2 regions of the Ponticoccus litoralis genome follow, and region 2 is predicted to be linked to the other one. Evidence: riboswitches for the same ligand, from Rfam matches in the RefSeq annotation. Region 2 holds a riboswitch; the other holds the start of a gene.

Evidence for each region. Region 2 has a riboswitch for cobalamin ahead of ABFB10_RS06825 (DUF4198 domain-containing protein). Riboswitches for the same ligand answer to the same signal wherever they lie in the genome.
Region 1: another riboswitch for cobalamin. It lies ahead of ABFB10_RS22455 (hypothetical protein); the one in region 2 lies ahead of ABFB10_RS06825 (DUF4198 domain-containing protein).

What each region holds. Positions count from the first base shown of each region.
Region 1 is NZ_JBDNCH010000004.1:380,591-384,765, reverse strand. Features, by position in the region: partial or broken gene ABFB10_RS22460 (hydantoinase/oxoprolinase family protein) at 1-1,088, opposite strand, end outside; gene ABFB10_RS22455 (hypothetical protein) at 1,842-2,153, opposite strand; cobalamin riboswitch at 2,279-2,484, opposite strand; gene kce (3,5-dioxohexanoate:acetyl-CoA acetone transferase) at 2,980-3,909, opposite strand; gene ABFB10_RS22445 (3-hydroxyacyl-CoA dehydrogenase NAD-binding domain-containing protein) at 3,924-4,175, opposite strand, start outside.
Region 2 is NZ_JBDNCH010000002.1:1,177,339-1,181,513, forward strand. Features, by position in the region: gene ABFB10_RS06815 (twin transmembrane helix small protein) at 1-82, opposite strand, end outside; gene ABFB10_RS06820 (SDR family NAD(P)-dependent oxidoreductase) at 156-989, opposite strand; cobalamin riboswitch at 1,240-1,446, shown strand; gene ABFB10_RS06825 (DUF4198 domain-containing protein) at 1,589-2,371, shown strand; gene cbiM (cobalt transporter CbiM) at 2,376-2,993, shown strand; gene ABFB10_RS06835 (Ig-like domain-containing protein) at 2,990-3,565, shown strand; gene cbiQ (cobalt ECF transporter T component CbiQ) at 3,562-4,175, shown strand, end outside.

The DNA.
Region 1 (4,175 bases), on a different contig from region 2:
GGGTCGATCCGGCCCAGCACCACATTGGCATCCGTCACGGTCGGCTTGACGCCGCCCTTGCCATAGCAGGCAGCCCCGGGCACCGAGCCGGCGCTCTCCGGCCCGATCGCCAGACGGCGCATGGTGTCAACATCGGCGATGGACCCGCCACCGGCCCCAATCTCGATCATCTCGACCACCGGGATCCGCACCGGCATGCCGCTGCCCTTCTGGAACCGGGCCGCGCGCGCGATCTCGAAGTTGCGTGCGGTCTGGGGAAGGTAGTCGTCGATCAGGCAGATCTTCGCGGTGGTGCCTCCCATGTCGAAGGACACAACCCGGTCTTCTTCCAGGCTGGCGGCAATGCGGCTGGCAAGCACCGCGCCGCCGCTGGGGCCGGATTCGACAAGGCGGATCGGATAGCGGATGGCAGCCTCCAGCGTGGTCATGCCCCCGCCCGAGGTCATCAGGAACAGCGGGCAGACAAAGCCGTTGTCGGCCAGCGTCTTTTCCAGCGCCCGCAGGTAGCGGGCCATGATCGGCTGCACGTAGGAATTGCAGACCGTGGTCATGAAGCGCTCGTATTCGCGCACCTCGGGGCAGACGTCCGACGACAGCGTGATCTCTGCCGTGCAGCCGGCGTCGATCAGCAGAGCGCGCACGGCCTGCTCGTGGGCCGGATTGGCATAGGAATGCAGCAGGCCCACGGCGACCGCCTCGATGCCCAGGCGGTTCAGTTCGGCGGCCAGTTCGGTGACGCGGGCGCGGTCGAGCGGCAGCAGGACATTGCCGCGCACATCCATCCGCTCGGTCACCGTGAAGCGCAGATCGCGCGGCATCAGCGGCGCCGGCTTTTCCAGCTGCAGATCGAACTGATCGTAGCGGGATTCATATGCGATTTCGAGGCTGTCGCGGAAGCCCTCGGTCGTGATCAGCGCGGTCCTCGGCGCCCTTGCGCTCGATCAGCGCATTTGTGGCCGGGTGGTGCCATGGACGAAGATATCGATATCGCTGGGGGCCAGCCCCGACTGCTCGCGGACGATGGTCACACCCGCCATGATGCCACGTTCGGGCTGCTCCAGATCGGTCGGCACCTTGGCCGTGAACATGCCCTTGGGCGTTTCCAGCACCACATCGGTGAAGGTGCCGCCGATATCAGCTGCCAGACGTGTCTTGGTCTTTGCGTGGGTCATGGGAACTGCACTCCGTTTGCCTTGACGGTTAAGTGTCACGGGCCGTCTAGTGAGGGAAACGAAACGTTTTTTTACCGCTATCGATTATTTCGATAGTCCCGTGTCGGGGCATTGAGGCATGGGTGCAGAGCGACCGTCGGGCCGGTTTCGCGGCCTTTCCCAAGCACGGCGGGTGTTGCGGATGTCGGCGCGGATCCCCCGGGTCGTGCGGGCTCTGGTCGGGGCGCGGGATATCGGTCTTTGACCTTTCGGCCCGCCGGGGTGCAAAGTGGCTGGTCCCCGGATTGGCCCGGGCGCCGGGATTGCTGCTCTGGTGGCCGACAGGGCCGGGCCCGCCGAGGTTGGCCGGGACCTCGATGTCAAGGTCGGCGGCGAGCAGATGCGCGGCTGTTGCGCGGGGCCGGGACCGTGCGGCGCGGCCTGCTTGTCCGCCCGTGCCGGGATGGGCCTTCAGCGGCCCGGACATGGTCCACCGGCGTGAACCGACCGCCCGGGGCGCCAAGCGGGGTGCCGCCGGTTCACGGGTCGCGGGTCACGGCGCGCGCTTGACAAGCGAGGGCCGGTCGGTCGTCCTTGGCAAATGCTTCCGCAAGGCGCCCCCTGTTCGCTCAGGCAGAGGAGGCCTTCAGGGCTAGGGCTTTCCTGCGGCGGCGGCCCCTGCGTGAGGGTTCAATGCGGCAGGCGGTAGGACCGTCGGGCCTGCGCGCCGCCGCGCCTCTGCCGCTTTGGCATCGCAAGGGGCAATGGCGTCAGCGGCGCTTCCAGCGAGCGTGTCAGAAGCCTGCAGAATTCCGCCACGGTCGGCGAGTGGGCCATGAACGGAGCGGCCTTGTCAAAGGCGTCCCGCGCGGCCTGCAGATAATCCGCATTGCCCGGCAAGCCCGCGATCCATTGCATATAGCCAAGCTGCCCCATTTGCCGCGCCTCGTCGGCTGGCATCGCTCCGGTGTCGAGTTGAAGGATCGTGCGTTCCAGTGTCATTGCGCCCTCCGCGCAGGGGAGGGGGCATGAACGGAGGCGGCGATGTCCACAGGGCCGTCAGGTCCATATGTCGTCTCTCCAGTCCCAGAGCGCCCCGCCCGGGTTAAGGTGACTGCGGTGCGCAACAGCACGCACCGGAGATGGCAGGTCTCCTGACTTGCGGGTCGCCGCTTTCCCGAACCTTCCCGAACCGCTTCGGTTCAGTGGTGTTCTTCGGGGTCGCTCGCCGCTCACAGTTGCGGGGGCAGTTGCGGAGTTGGGTCAAGGCCCTCACCGCATTCCCTTTTAAACCGGCCCTTTCAGGCCGGTCACCATCGCCTTCTGAATTGCAGAATTCCGGGCAAAAGTCGAGTGGAATTGCCAATGGCGGCCAATACGGCGCTTGCCGTCCAGCGGGGTGTTTCCCCTGTCAGCCCCCAGGCCAGACCGCGCCTTGCCCGCCCGGGGGATGCGCCGGAGGCTCCGCTGCCGGACATGCCTTGGGTCGGCGACCTGCCCCCTGATGCGAACTGGAAGGCGGGCGCCTGTGCCGCCTTCGTTCGCGATGCCCGTGCCCGCAGGTTCGTCTTCCGGCGCGGGGGGCCGGACCGTAGAAGCGCGTTGGCGATGCCCGGGCGCTTCGGGGTCCGGCGACAGAGGACGGTCACCGGATGGATCCGGCACCGCGACCGTCGCTTGCCGTGCCTGCCCGGACGCGACGCCGACGGTGCCGCGCAACCCGGCGATCAACAGCCCGTATCCGGGGGTAAGGTCGACGGGCGAAAGCAGCGCCCCGGCCTCCGGTGAACCGGATCGAGTGCGCCGCGCCCCCGTCCGTCAGGGCCGGTCAGAAGCCGACCTGATCCGCCCCCTTCAGGTGCAGGATCTCGCGCGCCTCGTCCGGGGTTGCTAGTTCCAGCCCCAGCCCCTCGATGATCTGGCGGGCCTTCGTCACCTGCTCGGCGTTGCTGCGCGCCAGTTGCCCCGGTCCGGCCCAGAGCGAATCCTCCAGCCCGACGCGGATATTGCCGCCCATGGCCGCCGCCATCGCCGCGATGGGCAGCTGGTTCTTGCCCGCGCCCAGAACCGACCACTGGTACTGGTCGCCGAACAGCCGGTCCGCCGTGCGCTTCATGTGCATGACGTCGTCGGGATGCGCGCCAATGCCGCCCATCAGGCCAAAGACCGTCTGGATGAAGAGCGGCGCCTTGACCAGTCCGGCGTCGAGGAAGTGCTTGAGGTTATAGAGATGCGCCGTGTCGTAGCATTCGAACTCGAACCGGGTGCCGAGCGGCCCGAGCGTCGTCAGGATGTACTCGATTTGGCCGAAGCTGTTGTTGAAGATGATGTTCTTGTTGCCGAGGTAGTCGCGTTCCCACTGGTGTTTGGGGTTCGGAAAGCGCTTGAGCATCGGGAAGAGGCCGAAGTTCATCGACCCCATGTTGAGCGAGGCGACCTCGGGGCGGTGCGTTTCCGCCGGGCGGACGCGTTCCTCGATGCTCATGGTGGGCGCGCCGCCGGTGGTGATGTTCACCACGCAGTCCGAGGCCTGCTTGATCACGCCGAGGAAGGGCGCGAAGGCCTCGGGCGACTGGTCGGGGCTGCCGTCCTCGGGGTTGCGGGCGTGCAGGTGCACGATGGCCGCGCCCGCCTCTGCCGCGCCGATGGCGGCTTCGGCGATTTCCGAAGCCGTGACGGGCAGGTATTCCGACATCGAGGGCGTGTGGATCGCGCCGGTCACGGCGCAGGTGATGATGACCTTGCGGGGTTTCGCCATGGTCTGGGGCTCCTTCAGGATTGTTCGGATGCAAGGTGGCGACGCAGGGCGGCCAGCCGCGCGTCGCGCCTGTCCTGCCGGGCGCGGATGGTCTCGGGGCTGCGGTCCTGCGTCCAAGTCGCGGCGATCTTCTCGGCGTTCTCGACGGAAAAGACCTCCGGTCCCGCCGGTTCCTCTGCCAGACGCGCGTAGAAGCCGCCGTAGCGGGTGGCGTAGTCGATGATGCCGCCGGGGGCGTTCAGGTCGATGGTCTCGATCGGCCCCAT
Region 2 (4,175 bases):
AACTGCCAATGCCGAAGAGCAGGATCGCCACGACACCCAGCATGGCGAGCGCGACGACGATGAAGAGCGGGTCCTGTAACATGGGGGTCTCCAGTGCTTTGCCTGCCACATAGCGGAGACGCGGGCAAAAGCGAACCGCGCTTGGCGTCGCAGGCTCAGCCCTTGGCGATCAGCCAGTCGAGCCCCCGGGTCGGCAGCAGCCGCCGCGCCGCCCCCATCAGGTGCGTCGCCCGGGTGACGTAGTAGCGGGGTCGCGGGGTCGGGCTGTCCAGCGCCCGCAGCAGCTTCGCCGTCACCGCAGAGGGCGGCAGTTCGAAAAGGTCCGGGCCGCCACGGCTTTCGTAGAGACGCTTCAGCAGGGTTGCCTCGTATTGCGCGCGGCGCGGCGAGGCGCGCCAGTCCACCCAGCGCTCGAAATGCGGGATAGAGTTCTCCCGGATCTTCGTGGTCACCGGCCCGGTATTCAGCGTGACCACATGGATCGGCGTGTCGCGCATCTCGATCCGCAGCGTGTCGGTCAGCCCCTCCACCGCGAACTTCGAGGCATTGTAGGCCGCGCGCCAGGGCATCACCACCAGCCCCAGCACCGACGAGTGGTTCACGATCCGCCCGTGGCCCTGCGCCCGCATCACCGGGATCACCCGGCGCGTCAGCGTGTGCCAGCCAAAGACATTGGCCTCGAAGATCGCGCGCAGGGCGTCGGTGGGCAGGTCCTCCAGCGCGCCCGGGGTCGCATGGGCGCCGTTGTTGAACAGCGCATCCAGTCGCCCGCCCGTGTGCTCCAGCACCTCGGAAAGGCCCGCGCCGATGCTGGCCTCATCGGTGTAGTCGATGCGCGGGCTGATGAAGCCCTCGGCCCGGAACCGCGCGCAGTCGGCCTCTTGCCGGCAGGCGGCAAAGACCTGCCAGCCGCGCCCGGCCGAGGTATGGGCGGCGTCGAAGCCGATGCCCGAGGAACAGCCGGTGATGAGGATGGAACGCGTCGTCATGCCCCTCCCATAGGCGCGCAGCGCGGCGAAGGAAAGCCGCCGCCACGTGCCTGCCAGGCGCCTGCCCGGGCCATGCGCCCCCGACCGACAGACCCCGCCCCCGGGGCGCAGACCGCCATGCCGCGTCGCAAGACAGCCGGGCGCGCCACACCGGGCCTGTCCCCGCCGCCCCGCGCCGCCCGCCGACACCTCCCGGCACAGGCCTCCACACCCCGCCCGGCGAATCCCGTTGACGCATTGCGGCGTTGCGACTACCCAAGTCGGGACCGGTCCCGGCGGGGGTCATCCGCGCCGGGGGAAAGAGGGAATGCCGTGCGGCCCATCCGGGCCAAACCGGCAGCTGCCCCCGCAACTGTAAGCGGCGAGCCGGGCCAAGACGCCACTGGAGCAATCCGGGAAGGCAGGCCCAAGGTGACGACCCGCAAGCCAGGAGACCTGCCGGTCGGGCGCCCCTTCGGACGGGGCGCTGCCACCGGACGCCGGGGTGCGCGTCTGGCCTGGATCGGTGCCGGGCGCCCTCGCCCTTTCCTTCCGGGTCACGGCCCTCTCTGGCGTTCAAAAGCCATGCGCCGGGTGAGGCGCCGGGAGAGACCGACCCGATGAAATCCCTTATGCTGGCCGCTGCGGCCGCCCTTCTTCCCGTTGCCGCGCAGGCGCATTTCCTGCTGCAATACACCACCGACACCATGATCGACCGCCCCGGAGACGTGCCGGTCAAGCTGATCTTCTGGCACCCGATGACCGTGGGCCACGTCATGGCGCTGGACAAGCCGCAGGAATTCTACGCCATCCACAACGGCGAGAAGATCGACCTGATGGATACGCTGACGCCCTCGACCTTCAACGGCGGCGAGAACGAGAACCCGGCCTTCATCGGCGCGGTGCCGGTGAAACGCTCGGGCGACTACGTGCTGGTGACGGTGCCGCAGCCCTACTACGAGGAAACCGAGGATCTCTACATCCAGCAGATCACCAAGGCCTACCTGAACCGCAACGAGCTGCCCACCGACTGGGACCAGCCGCAGGGCCTGAAGACAGAGATCCTGCCGCTGAACAAACCCTACAACGTCATCACCGGCTCGACCTTCACCGGGCAGGTGCTGTCCGAGGGCGAACCCGTCGCGGGCGCCGAGATCGAGATCGAGTACATGGCCGCCGAACCCTCGTTCGAGACCAATGCCGCCAGCGATCCGCAGGCCAAACCCATGCCCGGCGGGGCCGTCGTCGCGATCAGCGATGCCAATGGCTATTTCACCTTCGGCGTGCCCAAGGCCGGCTACTGGGGCTTTGCCGCGCTTGGCAGCGGACCGGACACCGAACACGAGGGCAAGGAACTCAGCCAGGATGCGGTGATCTGGATCCGCGCCCGGGACATGGAATAACGCCATGCATATCGTGGACGGAGCCCTTGCCAACCCGGTCGTGATCGGCGGCGCCGTTCTGGCGGCCGGGGGCGTGGCCATGGGCCTGCGCGCGCTGACGCTGGAGCGCATTCCGGCAGCGGGCGTGCTGTCGGCCAGCTTCTTCGTGGCCTCGCTGATCCACGTGCCGATCGGGCCCTCCTCCGTCCACCTGATCCTGAACGGCCTGGCCGGGCTGGTGCTTGGCTGGGCCGCCTTTCCGGCGCTTTTTGTCGGGCTGTTGTTGCAGGCGGTCTTCTTCGGCTTCGGCGGGCTGACGGTGCTTGGCGTGAACGCGCTGAACATCGCGCTGCCCGCTGTGCTGGCCGGTCTGCTGTTCGGCCCGATGATCCGGCGCGGCAGCCCGCTGTCGGCGGCACTCTGGGCCGGGATCGGCGGCGCTTTCGCCATCGCCGCGACAACCACGATGGTCGCGGCCTCGCTGGCGCTTTCGGGCGATGCCTTCATCGCCGCCGCGCATCTGGTCTTCGTGGCGCATATCCCGGTCATGGTGGTCGAGGGCTTCCTGACCGCCTTCGCGGTGCTGCTGGCGCGCCGGGTGAAACCGGAACTCTTCACCACCTTCGCGGAGACCCGGACATGAGACGCCTTGCCCTGACCCTTGCGCTCTGCGCCCTGCCCCTGCCCGCGCTGGCCCATAAGGTCATCGCCTCGGTCTTTCCCTCGGGCGATGCCATCGAGGGAGAGATCGGCTTTTCCAACGGCACCATGGCCGTCGGCGAGACCGTCACGGTCTTCGGCCCGGACGGCGCGGAACTGGGAACCGCGGTGACGGATGCGGACGGCTTCTTCGTCTTCACGCCCGCACAGCCCGTGGCCCACAGGTTCCACGCCAATCTCGGCGCCGGTCACGTCGCAGACGTGACCATGCCCGCCGAAGAGGTGGCGGCGATCCTCGGACAAGAGCCGCTGAGCCCCCGGACCCCGGAGGCGGCGGCAGAGACCCCGGCGCCCGGCGCCACGCTGAGCGACCAGCAGCGCGCCACCCTCGCCGGGATCGTGCGCGACGAGATGCGCCCCCTGCGCCGCGAGATCGCCGCCTACCGCGAGAAGAACGACCTTCAGTCGATCCTTGGCGGCATGGGCTATATCGCGGGCCTCTTCGGCCTTGGGTTCTACCTTGCCGCGCGGCGCAAGCTGAAGGAGGCCGCATGAGCCACAGCTTTTCGCAGGCTGCCGCTCCGCTGGACCCGACCATCCCGCCCGGCGGCTTTCCCGCCGTGCTCGAACGGCTGGACCCCCGGATGCGGATCGCCGTGGCCTGCCTCTTTGCGGTGGTCACGGTGGCCCTGTCGGGCCTGCCCGCCCTGACGGCGGCGCTGGCCTGCGCGCTGCTTCTGCTGCTCATGGCGCGGCTGCCGGTCCGGCGCACGCTGAAGCGGGTGGCGATGATGGACAGCTTCATCTTCTTCATGCTGGCGCTTCTGCCCTTCACCGTGCCGGGCGACGCGATCTTCACGCTTTGGGGCTTTCCGGCCACATGGCAGGGCCTCGCCCGCGCGGTGGAGATCGGCCTGACCGCGAATGCCGTGGTGCTGGTGCTGCTGGTGCTGGTCGGCACGCTGGAGCCGGTGACCCTGGGCCATGCGCTTTACCGGATGAAGGTGCCCGAGACGCTGGTGCACCTGATGATGTTCAATATCCGCTACGTCGAGGTGCTGCGGGCGGAATACCTGCGGCTGCGCGCCGCCATGAAGGTGCGCGGCTTTCGCCCCGGCACCAACTGGCACAGCTACCGCAGCTACGGCTATCTTGTCGGCATGAT